DNA from 3 places in the Exiguobacterium sp. UBA3491 genome. Region 1 is predicted to be linked to each of the others. Evidence: a T-box and tRNA genes for the amino acid it is inferred to sense, from the RefSeq annotation. Region 1 holds a T-box; the other regions hold tRNA genes.

Region 1 (4,269 bases):
GTTTTCCGCCGACATAGAGTGCATGATCGGCTTGACGTAGCGATTCTTCGAACGTCCGTTGATATCTTTCTTCCACTGTATCAATTCCGAGGCTTATAGTTAAGGAAAGTCGGTGACCATCGACGAGGAAGGGGCGATCCATGACCGCATGGCGGACCGTCTCGGCAATCTGAATGGCAGCCTCTTGACTACGATTTCGCAACAAAAGTACGAATTCCTCCCCGCCATAACGAGCAGCGAAGACATCATCATGTTGCAGTTGGATCACCTGGATGCGTCGACCGAGTTCACGAAGGACGAGATCGCCTACTTTATGCCCGTACGTATCGTTGACGTGTTTGAAATGATCGATATCAAACAGAATCACGGAAAGCGGATAGCAATCAGCAGCGAATTCTTGTCGACCGTGTTCGTAAAAGGCACGACTATTTGGTAATTCCGTTAAGGCGTCAGTCCGACTTTCTGTATAGAGTTGAACCGTTTCACGAGAGCGTTCTAGGACGCGACAAAAGATACGGAGTAGACGAGATAATTCGTCGGCATTCGTCGCATCATAGGCGTCTGCGACTTGATGGAACAGAATGATCGAGACATCGACTTCTCCGCTCGTAATCGAAGGAATTGCTAGCATTGAATGGCGATCGACAGGCAATCCGATTTGAATATCGTTTCCCCAGTCGCAACGAAGACCATAGATGATCGGGGTATGCAAATCGTCGGCTGTCAAAGAGTGAAACAGCGGTAACACATCGATCGGTTGCTTCGTCCGGATGTCATAGATGACTTGTTTCCGCTGTTGTTGAATCGAAATCCAGCCTTCAGAAAACGGTAGCAGATGCGGTAAATCGAGAAGTAACGAGTCGATCGTCTCGCGTTCGAAGCGGGAGATCAATAAGTGTTCCTTCGCATCATCAAATCGTTTAGCATTATCATTTGCTTCAAGTGAGTCACCACGTTCTTGCAACAGACGTTTGAATAAAAAGAGAATCAAGGCGGAGACTGTAGCCGCGACAAGAGGACTTTCATCGTAGAACCAGATCCCAAGTAGAGCACTTAACATGCTGATTCCGTAAACGAGGGACTGAAGCTTCACAAGACGTTGCCAATCGTATTTCAAGAAAAGAAAGCGATTGACGAGCAGACATTGGAAGTAAGAAACAAGGAAGACTGTGATCAAAAAGCCGATGAAGGGAATCAGAGCTTTGGTATACGTAAAGCTTGAGCCGATCGGTCCACCGAGCGCTTCATACGCAAATACCGGAAGCGAGATGTAGACTAAATCAAACAAGGCGTTGATTGGGTAGAGATAGGCGAAACGTTTCCAGCGAATCGCTTTTCGGTGAGACATGAATTGAAAGACGAGAATACCGACTTGGCTTAAAATCAAAGCGTACGTCAAACCGTAATTGAGGAATAAAAATAAAATGATTCCTTCTTGAAACGTATAATAAATGCCGCCACGACGGACATTATCGAACTGAAACAGGAGAACGAGCCCAAACAAATAAAGGGTATTGACGATGGAGATGGAAGGAGGGAAGGTAGGTGGATGAACGATGCCAATCAATAACAATGTCAAGGCGACGAGACTGAAAACGATCCAGCTCGTCCGGGCTACCTGTTGGTAGTAGCGCATGAAACATCCCTCCCCCTGAGAAGTATCTTTTATTCCTATACCCGAATTGTGGAAATTTTGATAAGCCATTTACCAAAAAAATAAGGTTGAGAGAAAAGAAAGAATTGCGTATAATGTGAAAGATATCGAATACAGTCGATGATGAAGAGAGTAACGGTTGATTTTCGTCAACTAGCGAATCAGGGAATGGTGGAAGCCTGAGGACGAACCGGTCGTGAAGCGCACTTCTGAGACGCTACCCGATTCCTGAAAGAAAAGGCGTAGCCGGGGGAACCCCGTTATCCCCGAACAAGGTGGGTGTCAAAAGGACACCAAGAAGAGTGGTACCGCGGTCATTCCGTCTCTTTGCGCGTGGCGCAAGGGGCGTTTTTTATTGCCAAAAATCAGTGAAGCAGGAGGAAATAAAGATGAGTTATAAAACGCAATACGCAGAAGTATTACATCAAGTCATGGAAGGTGCCTTATCGATTGAACAAATCGAACAACTAATCGAGCAACCGAAACATGAAGATCATGGAGATCTAGCATTCCCATGCTTCATGCTCGCGAAAGCATTCCGTAAAGCACCCAATATGATTGCTTCGGACCTCGCAGAAAAAATCGACGCGCCATTGTTCTCAAACGTTCAGGCTGTAGGTCCTTACATCAACGTCTTCTTGAACCGGGAAGTCGTATCGCAAGAAATCGTCAACCAAGTTCTGACGGAAAATGAGACGTTCGGATCAAGTGAAGCCAATGGAAAAACGATTGTCACTGATTTTTCATCACCAAACATCGCGAAACCATTCTCGATGGGTCACTTACGTTCAACGGTAATCGGAAACGCGCTCAACCAAATCTCACGTAAAAAAGGCTATGATGTCGTCGGTGTCAACCATTTAGGGGACTGGGGAACACAGTTCGGGAAATTGATGGTTGCGTACACGATGTGGGGTGAGGAAGAAGCGGTCCGTGCAGAACCAATCAAGGAATTGTTGAAATTATATGTCCGGTTCCACGAAGAAGCGGAAACAAATCCGGCACTTGAAGACGAAGGACGTCTCTGGTTCAAAAAACTCGAACAAGGTGATGAGCAGGCAACAACGCTTTGGACGTGGTTCCGTGAAGTCTCACTTGTTGAGTTCAATCGTGTTTATGAGATGCTCGGAGTTAAATTCGATAGCTTGAACGGAGAAGCTTTCTACAACGATAAGATGCAACACGTCATCGATTTGCTTGAAGAAAAAGATTTACTCGTCGAATCAGAAGGGGCAATGGTCGTCGACCTCGAAGCAGAAGGTATGCCGCCTGCTTTGATTAAAAAGAAGGATGGCGCAACGCTTTATGCGACACGTGACTTAGCAGCTGCTGTCTATCGTCTCGAAACGTACCGTTTTGAGCAAGCATTCTACGTCGTTGGCGGCGAACAAGCGCTTCACTTTAAGCAATTGTTCGCAGTCCTGAAGAAACTTGGATTTGAGAATGTCGACGGAATGCACCATGTACCGTTCGGTTTGATTATGAAAGACGGAAAGAAAATGTCTACGCGTAAAGGTCGGATCGTCTTGCTTGAAGAAGTACTACAAGAAGCAATCGACGTCGCGAAGCAAAACATCGCGGAAAAAAATCCGAACTTAGCGAATGCCGAAGCAACAGCTCGTCAAGTAGGTGTTGGCGCCGTCATCTTCCATGATTTGAAAAATGAACGGATGAACAATATCGAGTTCGATCTTGAGCAGATGTTGAAATTCGAAGGTGAAACAGGACCGTATGTCCAGTATACGAATGCTCGTGCGCACTCATTGCTCCGTAAAGGTAGCTATGATGGCACACCATTCGCTGGCAGTGCCGATGATCATGCATGGGGTGTCGTATCGATGCTGAACCAATTCTCGACGGTCATCGATCGCGCGTTCACACGTCGCGAGCCGTCAATCATCAGCCGTTACGTCTTAGATCTTGCACAAAGCTTTAATAAATACTACGGACACGTCCGTGTTCTCGAAGATGACGCGGCAAAACAATCGCGTCTTGCACTCGTCAAGTCCGTCACGATCGTCTTGACAGAAGGTCTTCGTTTACTTGGTGTCGGCGCTCCGGAAGAAATGTAAGACCAATCCACGAATAAGAAGAGGTAGATTATGAAGACTGAGACGAAAGACCGATTACAGCAAGCTGCTTCACGGATGAAGCAGGAGCCTTTGGCAGAAACCGTCGCCTTCATGGCTGATTTTCACGGGAAACTCGCTGCTTGGTTACCGGGAGAGTCTGTCGATTTCGTTCACGATTTCGTGACGGCGCCGGAAGCTGATTTGATTGCTCCGATCGAAGGAGACGCGTTGCGCACGAAAGACAATTTTGAATTCTTCATGCGTAAAAAACAGACACGAAAAAAACTCGGCGAACTGTTGACGCTTTGGAAGTCGGCGCGCACGACAGAGACGTTGAGTCAAATCGATGCGATCGGATTGAAAAAATGGCTCGCTCGTAATGAATTCCGTTCGGAAGACAAGCCATGGGATTATTTGAACCGTCTGCATGTTCTTCTGTTCCTTGATTTGATGACGACGATCATCGATGATCATCGATTGACGAGTTTGCATGAGCAACTTGTCGGTACAACACCAGTTCCGACGAGCTTCGTTCGTCGTCAA
Region 2 (4,269 bases), on a different contig from region 1:
TGATTCGCTCCATCAGTGACACGATCCTCAACGATGAACGAAAAGCGCGGGCGTATTTACGAGGGGCGTTCCTCGCCGGGGGTTCGCTCAACAATCCGGCGACATCGTCGTATCACTTGGAGATCTTTAGCTTATATGAAGAACACAATGCGGCGCTCCGCGGTCTATCGAACGTCTTTGATTTGAACGCGAAGGCGATCGAACGGAAAAAGGGACATATCCTCTACATTAAAGAGAGCGAGAAGATTTCCGATTTCCTTAAGCTCGTTGATGCGACACAATCGATGCTGCGGTTCGAGGATGTCCGGATCTTAAAAGATATGCGTAACTCGGTCAACCGTCTCGTCAACTGTGAGACGGCGAACCTCAACAAAACGGTCGGTGCGGCATTACGCCAAGTCGAGAACATCAAGTTCCTTGAGCGGACGGTCGGGCTCGATGTCTTACCGGATAAGCTGAAGGAGATCGCGATCTTGCGTGTGACCCATCAAGACGTCACGTTACAAGAGCTCGGGGAGATGGTCGAAAGCGGCTCCATCTCAAAATCAGGGATCAATCACCGGTTGCGGAAAATTGATCAAATCGCTGAAAAAGTACGAAATGGCGAGTCGATGATAGGGGCCTTATAAGAGGGTCGCTTGCGGGATGAACCATAGTCTACTATAATATATAGTCGATGCAACTAAATGTTCGAATTAAGGAGTTTTTGAAATGGCTAACGAAAAGAAACGTATTTCGCTGACAGTCGATGCGAAGTTTGATGAAGTGTTAACAAAAAAAGCAAAAGCAATCGGTGTACCGAAAAGCACACTCGTTGCATTCGCAACATCTTTGTTCCTGAAACAATTACAAGCAGAAGAAGAGCTTTCGCCACATGCGAACGCGATCTACTCGCTGATTCGTGAAAACCACGATATCGTTTCAGACATCACAGACTTGATCGACTGATCATCACCCTCTCGTTCTATAAGGAACGGGAGGTTTTTTGTATGTAACGATAACCGACAAGGCTTCACTTTTCTATGGATACAAAAAAAGTGCCTCCCGAAGGAGACACTCTGGATGACTTATGCACGTTCCATGACGCGGTCGATAAGACCGTAATCAGCAGCAGCTTGTGCTGACATGAAGTTGTCACGCTCTGTATCGCGTTCGATGACTTCAAGTGGTTGTCCTGTGTTTTCAGCCATGATTTTGTTGAGGTGCTCACGCATTTTGATGATACGCTCCGCATGGATTTTGATATCCGATGCTTGACCTTGTGTACCACCGAGTGGTTGGTGGATCATGATTTCAGCGTTTGGTAACGCGAAACGTTTTCCTTTTGCGCCTGCTTGTAGCAAGAACGCACCCATCGATGCTGCCATACCGATACAAATCGTTGAAACTTGTGGCTTGATGAAGTTCATTGTATCGTAAATCGCCATACCGGCAGTGATCGAACCACCTGGGCTGTTGATGTAAAGCGAGATTTCTTTATCTGGATCTTCTGCTGCTAAGAACAGAAGCTGGGCAACGACTGAGTTGGCGACGTTGTCGTCAATCGCGCTCCCGAGAAGAATGATGCGGTCTTTTAGCAAACGTGAGTAGATATCGTAAGCACGTTCCCCGCGGTTTGTTTGTTCGATGACTGTTGGAATTAACATAGTCTTTGCCTCCTTATAGTTGGTATGTAGCTTCCTATTCGACTTATCCTTATCATAATCCTTTGGTCAATATTGGTCAAAAGATACGATGCGACTTTTAGGTATTTTTCCATTACAAGGGCAAATGAAACATATCAATATAGAAAAAAGGCAACGCCATTGCTGGCATTGCCTTGTAGTTGAATAAATGGTACACCCGGAGAGATTCGAACTCCCGACACCTGGTACCGGAAACCAGTGCTCTATCCCCTGAGCTACGGGTGCATCTGATGTACTGAACAATTAATAGTATAGCGACATTTTTTCAGAAAAGCAATAGGGAAGGATGACTTTTCTTTTCTCTAGCGACTCAAAAGGGGTTCAGAGCACGTTTTTCAAAACGTTTCTTCTATAATAAGAAGTGAGGGAGGGAAATCGATGGATCAACGCCAGGAACAAACGCAACAGCTGACGTTATCGGCGTCACAACAGTATCAGTTACATGTACTTGAGCAACCAGCGGCAGAACTCGAGGAGGAATGGCGGCGGTTAAAACGACGATTGCACCGCCATTACCCGAATCAGGTTTCGTTAGAGGCCGAGCAGATGGCAGGACATTTGGCATCCTATGAAGACGAGCTTATTGCACAAATACGTTTAGAATCAGTCAGACAGGAAATAGGATATATGGCGGAACAACTCATCGTGTATTTAGAAGCGGACGGTTTATTGCGGACATCGGACGAGGAGCTCGCTGCATCCTTCTCGACCGATGTCGCAACGATTACAGAAGCACGGACACTCTTACAACAATGTGAACCAGTCGGCATTGCTGCCCGCTCGGAGCGCGAGTGCCAATGGTTACAGGCGATCGAGCTAGACGACGCAGAATTGATCGGACTGACGGATCGGTTACGACATGAACCGGCGAGTCAAGTGTTCGCGCAGTTCAGTAAACAGGATCGAGCACGGTTGCGAAAACGATTGACGCGGCTGAGCCGGACACCGAATCTTCCTAAAGAAGAACGACCGGTCATGGCAGAAGCACGGATTCACCTGTTAGATGGAAAACTTCAGATTGACTGGATGACACTCGACATGGATCAGAAGTGGCTCGGATTAAAAGAGGCAACGCCTTTTTTACGCGCGTACGAACGACGTCGCGTTACGATGCATGCCATCCTCTCGGTCTTGCTTGAGCGACAAGAACGCTGGTTCAAGGGAGAACTGCATCTTGAGCCACTGACGAAAAAACAAGTCGCTGAGGCGACGGGGCATCATCCGTCAACGATTGGTCGAGCGATTGCTGCGAAGTATGTCGAGACGGTTCATGGTCTCGTTGCTTTAGAAGACTTGTTCGTCTCACGGACGACAACCGGAGATTCGAGTTTTTTAATTAAACGGCGGATCGCCGAATATATTCAACATAGCGATCGTCCGTTAAGTGATCAGCAATTGACGGATCGTCTGCAAGCAGACGGTCTGACAGTCGCGCGACGGACGGTTGCAAAATATCGGGCAGCGCTTGGTTTAACGAAAAAAACGATGCAGCAAAGGAAGGCGCAATCAGAATGGGATTAAAACGACACAGACACTTAACACTCTATTCACGTCCGGGATGTACGCTATGTGAAGAGGCCGCCATCTTACTCGACTTCGTACTCGATGAGTTTCCGGAATGGACGTTCGAGGAAGTCAACATCGATCAGGATGAAGCGCTCAGTCTACGGTTCTTATATGAAATTCCGGTCGTCATGCATGACGGCGAAATTTGGAGTTATGGCAAATTCCAGACGGAAATGATAAGAAACCGCTTACTTCAAAAAACTTGAGAAACGAGACTTGCAAGGCGAGAAATGGACTGTTATGATAACGGTGTACCAAGTGGGACACGTTATGACATGCGGGACAGAAAGCGTCCAGCTACTTGAGAGGAGAGGGAAATACATGATTCGGCAGTTAGTCCAGATCCAAAAACGAATCGTGCCTGATCTGATCGAAGAAATGCAGACACGCTACGACATCCTTCATTATGTTCGACTGATGCAACCGATTGGACGACGTACGCTTGCGACAAGCCTTGGCTTGACGGAACGCGTCTTACGGCGGGAAGTTGACTTCTTGAAGCAGCAAGACCTCTTAGAGGTCGCGACGCAAGGGATGTCCTTGACAGATGAAGGACGAAACGTTCTTCGCAGCATGCACAGCATCATGGGAGAACTCGCAGGGATCTCAGACATGGCGAAAGCCTTAAAAGAGAGACTCGGAGTACGGGACGTCGTCATCGTACCGGGTGATTCCGATGAAACCTTCTGGGTACAACGAGACATGGGGCGGGCGACCGTCGCACGACTCAAACGAGAGCTTTCTTCAGACCATCACAATACGATCGCTGTCACAGGCGGTACGACGATGGCTTCCGTCGCGGCGATGATGTCGCCAGACAAGGAACACCGTCCGATGACATTCGTTCCGGCACGCGGAGGACTGGGAGAAACGCTCGAATTACAAGCGAACACAGTATGCTCACGGATGGCGTCACGCGCTCAAAGTGATTATCATCTGCTTCACATCCCCGACATGGTCAGTACAGAGACGTTCGTCAAGATGATCGAAGAGCCGAGCATAAAAAATGTGCTTCAAA
Region 3 (4,269 bases), on a different contig from region 1:
AGATGATTGATTATCTCGTACAACAAGATGTGAAATTGATTGTGATCGCCTGTAATACAGCTACGGCTGTCGTCTTAAAAGAAGCGCGAGAACGTTTAAATATACCTGTCATCGGTGTCATCGATCCGGGTGCCCGTGCAGCAGTCAAGGTGACACGTACGAAACGAATCGGTGTCATCGGAACGAAGATGACGATTACAAGTAATTCCTACGAGAAGGCATTACGACATGTCGAAGGACAAGTCGTCGTTGAATCGTTAGCGTGCCCGCCATTCGTTCCGCTCGTCGAGTCGATGCAGACGGATGGCGCATACGTCGAACGTGTCGTGGCGAATACGCTACGACCTTTGATGAATTACGATATGGATACACTAATACTCGGGTGCACCCATTATCCGCTTTTAGCAGATGTCATTGGACGGGTCATCGGACCAGGCGTTCAACTCATCTCTTCAGGGGATGAAACCGCACTCGAAGTAGCAGCACTACTTGACTACAACACGATTTCAGCAGATGTGACACAAACACCAGAACATCGTTATTACGCGACAGGCGATATCCGCTCATTCGACCAAATTGCAACGGACTGGCTCGATCAGCCCATTCATGCGGAGCGCATCGTCCTTGGAACGGAGGAAGATTAAATGCGGACAGACCAACGAACGGCGGACGATCTCCGTCCAGTACAGTTATCAGTTGACATCAATAAACACGCGGAAGGTTCGATTTTGATTGAACTGGGTGATACGAAAGTCCTCTGCACGGCGACCGTCGAGGAAAGGGTACCACCATTTCTACGTGGAAAACGCCAAGGCTGGATCAATGCGGAATATTCGATGTTACCGCGGGCAACCGCTCAGCGGACTGCACGAGAAGCCGTTCGCGGCAAACAGACGGGGCGGACGATGGAAATCCAACGTCTCATTAGCCGATCACTTCGGGCGGTCGTCGATTTAGAAAAACTTGGTGAACGGACGATCTGGATCGATTGTGACGTCATTCAAGCTGATGGCGGAACACGAACAGCATCGATCACCGGTGGATTTTTAGCACTCGTTCGAGCTATCGATCAACTGATTCAAGCGGGAAAATTGACCGATACACCAATCAAAGAGGGCATCGCCGCCATCTCAGTTGGAATCGTCGGATCGAATGCCTTACTTGATTTATGCTACGAAGAGGATGCTGCAGCTGAAGTCGACTTCAATCTCGTCATGACGTCATCCGGTAAAATCGTCGAGATGCAAGCAACAGGAGAAGAGTCGACCTTTTCCCGTCAAGAGATGCTCGAAATGCTCGAACTTGGGGAAAAAGGTATTAAGGAACTGATTGAAACCGGTCGCGAGGCACTCGGTGTTTCGTGGTGGTATGTAGGAGAAGAAGTGGGGGAGCATAAATGAAAGTCATCGTCGCAACACATAACGCTGGTAAAGTGAAGGAACTCAAAAGCATGCTTGGGCGTCTCGGCTATACAGTCGAGTCGTTACTCGATCATGCGGATGCTAAAGAAACGGATGAGACAGGTGAAACATTCGAGGAGAATGCACTCTTAAAAGCAACAGAAGCAGCAGCCTACTTTGGTCACGCAGTACTTGCTGACGATTCAGGTCTTGAAGTCGATGCTTTAGATGGCGCTCCAGGTGTCTACTCGGCACGCTTCGCGGGTCTTGAAAAGTCGGATGCAGCGAACAACGCTCTACTACTTGAAAAGTTAGAAGGTGTTCCGGAAGAGGAGCGGACGGCACGCTTCGTTTGTGTACTCGCGCTAGCAAAACCAACAGGCGAAACATTGACGGTACGCGGAACAATGGAAGGGCGAATCGGTTTTGAAGCAAAGGGATCGAACGGTTTCGGTTATGACCCATTGTTCGTCACGGCAAGTGGACAAACGGCTGCTGAGTTGACGAAAGAAGAAAAAGCGATGATCAGTCATCGTGGCAATGCATTGCGCAAGCTCGAACAGGACTTAACTACTTTCCTAGGAGTGTGATGAAAATGAGAGCGTTGATCGTTAGTGATAGCCATGGACTAGAACAAGAACTGCTTACGATATTCGAACGGCATCAGGACGTGGATTTGGCTTTTCATTGTGGAGACTCTCAATTGACGCGCGACATTGAATCGTTATATCCATATCGTGTTGTACGGGGGAACTGTGATTATGGACACGATTTCCCGGAAGAAGTCACGTCGGAAATGGACGAGCATAAGGTCCTCTGTGTCCACGGACATCGTCAGGACGTCAAATATAGCCTAGATGTCTTGCAACATCATGCGAACGAAAAGCAAGCTGATATCGTTTTGTATGGTCATTCTCATGTTGCGAAGGCGGAGTATCGGGATGGTGTGTTATTCATCAATCCAGGATCGATTCGGATGCCACGCCATCGCCCAGACAAGACGTATGCGATTCTTGAAGTAGAACAAGACCGCTATTCTGTCGATTTTCTTGACATGAACGGGGATCGCGTCAATGCACTTCACCTCGACGGAACATTTTTGTAATAAAATAAATGCAATCTTTGTAATGTGATTGACACGAAAGAATTGTTCTAGTATAGTTTATTCGTGTTGACACGTCCCAATAGCTCAGCAGGATAGAGCAACGGCCTTCTAAGCCGTCGGTCGGGGGTTCGAATCCCTCTTGGGACGCTATAATTAAAATAGAGACTGCCCTTACGAGGGCGGTCTCTTTTTTTTATTTCAATTTTCGCTTATAATTAAGGTATCATGAACTTGAAAGGGATGAAAGCGATGTGGAAGAAAGTTGGAACAGTCCTGTTACTCAGTACGTTTCTTGTAGGATGTAGTGAGATTTCAAATACAGTTGATGATGCAAAACAACAGGTCAACGATGTGAAAAATAGTGTCGATTATGCTGGAGAACTTCAAGGGATTGCGAAAGATACCGCACAAGTCACGTCCGACTTATCTTCTTCTTTGAATGAAGCGGCTACGAAAGCACGCGAATCCACGAATCCGGAGCAAGCGCTCGACCAACAAATCGAAAAGTTAAAGGAAAACGGAACGATTGATCAGTTCAATCAAGAGCTGGACCAAATCGACCAACGATTGGCGGGACTTGAAAATCCACCGCAAGAGTTACAAAATTTAAGTGCAAAGCTCGAGCAGTTCGTGAATCAATCAGAAGACATCACACGACTTCTTGAAACAGACGTCTCTCTCGATACATTAAATCGTCTCGGTATCGAACAGGCAGGGAAATTACAAGATGCGATCACGAACTGGACGTCTTTGCTCGATCCGTTTACGAAATAAGTAGTTGAATGAAGGAGTGCAGGAATATGGAGACATCCCGCTGGATGGAACACGAACTAGAAGCAGAACGAGCTCGGGTCCTCCGTTTGCCGGCAGCTGAACAAGAACGGCTGGTAAAAGAATTAGAGACTGACCAATTGATAGGAGAAGATGTATTATACCGACTCTATGTCATCCAGCCGTTTTTACTGCATGACCGTGAACGATACGAGACTGTAGCAGAACGTTTTCTTGAAGTCGAGGGTGTGGAGCAAGTGCTCGCACTCTTTCTTTATGAACTCGGAGAACGGTATCCAATGAAGCTCGCTCTACGCTCGGCGTCACCGTATCTGCCGTATGGACTTGCGCTTCGATTAGACGAGATTAAACAGCGGATGACGGTGCGAGAACAAAAGACGACACCGGTTCAAAAAAACAATGTTACTCAGAGTGCCGTAACTTCTGGAACGGCGTTGATGCATGTGTTGCAACATGGAAGCTGGGTCGAACAAATGCGCCATTTGGCTGGTGCTGAATTCGAACGGACACCTGCGCTCTTTGACTACATTACACACAAGTATCTTCGTGCTCAGGATACAGAACATCAAAGCCTAATCGTCATCGATCAGTTATTAGGAAGTGTGATTGAGCATCTGTCCTATCCGGCAGACATTTATGTGCCGCATTTAGATGTACACTGGACGATCTCGACGCGTCAGGATTTAGAAGAAGTGCTGATTGCACATCAACAGGAACAACAAGCGTTACTCGCATCGATGCATACATTAGAACGAATGGATCCTTTTCGAGCCTTGCTCGTCTTGCGTTCGGACCAGTTGATTCATCTTGAAGAACGAGAAGCAATCGGGTCGGATATGGAGAAATGGCTCCTCGCATGCGAAGAACTAGCAGGGTTGTCGTTTGAAAAAGAAGAGCCGGAACGTGTCTTAAGTCCGCTAGCAAAGCGATTATATCAGGGAGTGCATATCCTCTATCCGGAAGTCATCGCAT

Evidence for each region. A T-box is a leader RNA that pairs with one kind of tRNA and senses whether it is charged. The one in region 1 lies ahead of argS (arginine--tRNA ligase), so its partner is inferred to be a tRNA-Arg.
Region 2: it has a tRNA-Arg gene. The T-box ahead of argS (arginine--tRNA ligase) is inferred to sense a tRNA for this amino acid. The anticodon was not compared.
Region 3: it has a tRNA-Arg gene. The T-box ahead of argS (arginine--tRNA ligase) is inferred to sense a tRNA for this amino acid. The anticodon was not compared.

Annotation. Positions count from the first base shown of each region.
Region 1 is NZ_DFQK01000012.1:95,325-99,593, forward strand. It holds gene B4F99_RS03570 (GGDEF domain-containing protein) at 1-1,636, opposite strand, end outside; T-box leader at 1,766-1,984, shown strand; gene argS (arginine--tRNA ligase) at 2,044-3,726, shown strand; gene B4F99_RS03580 (hypothetical protein) at 3,757-4,269, shown strand, end outside.
Region 2 is NZ_DFQK01000028.1:67,503-71,771, forward strand. It holds gene whiA (DNA-binding protein WhiA) at 1-629, shown strand, start outside; gene B4F99_RS10100 (hypothetical protein) at 712-948, shown strand; partial or broken gene clpP (ATP-dependent Clp endopeptidase proteolytic subunit ClpP) at 1,068-1,652, opposite strand; tRNA gene B4F99_RS10110 (tRNA-Arg) at 1,835-1,910, opposite strand; gene B4F99_RS10115 (RNA polymerase subunit sigma-54) at 2,064-3,206, shown strand; gene B4F99_RS10120 (glutaredoxin family protein) at 3,197-3,457, shown strand; gene B4F99_RS10125 (sugar-binding transcriptional regulator) at 3,573-4,269, shown strand, end outside.
Region 3 is NZ_DFQK01000009.1:112,936-117,204, reverse strand. It holds gene racE (glutamate racemase) at 1-644, shown strand, start outside; gene rph (ribonuclease PH) at 645-1,400, shown strand; gene B4F99_RS02130 (XTP/dITP diphosphatase) at 1,397-1,990, shown strand; gene B4F99_RS02125 (metallophosphoesterase family protein) at 1,996-2,505, shown strand; tRNA gene B4F99_RS02120 (tRNA-Arg) at 2,579-2,652, shown strand; gene B4F99_RS02115 (hypothetical protein) at 2,755-3,279, shown strand; gene B4F99_RS02110 (hypothetical protein) at 3,306-4,269, shown strand, end outside.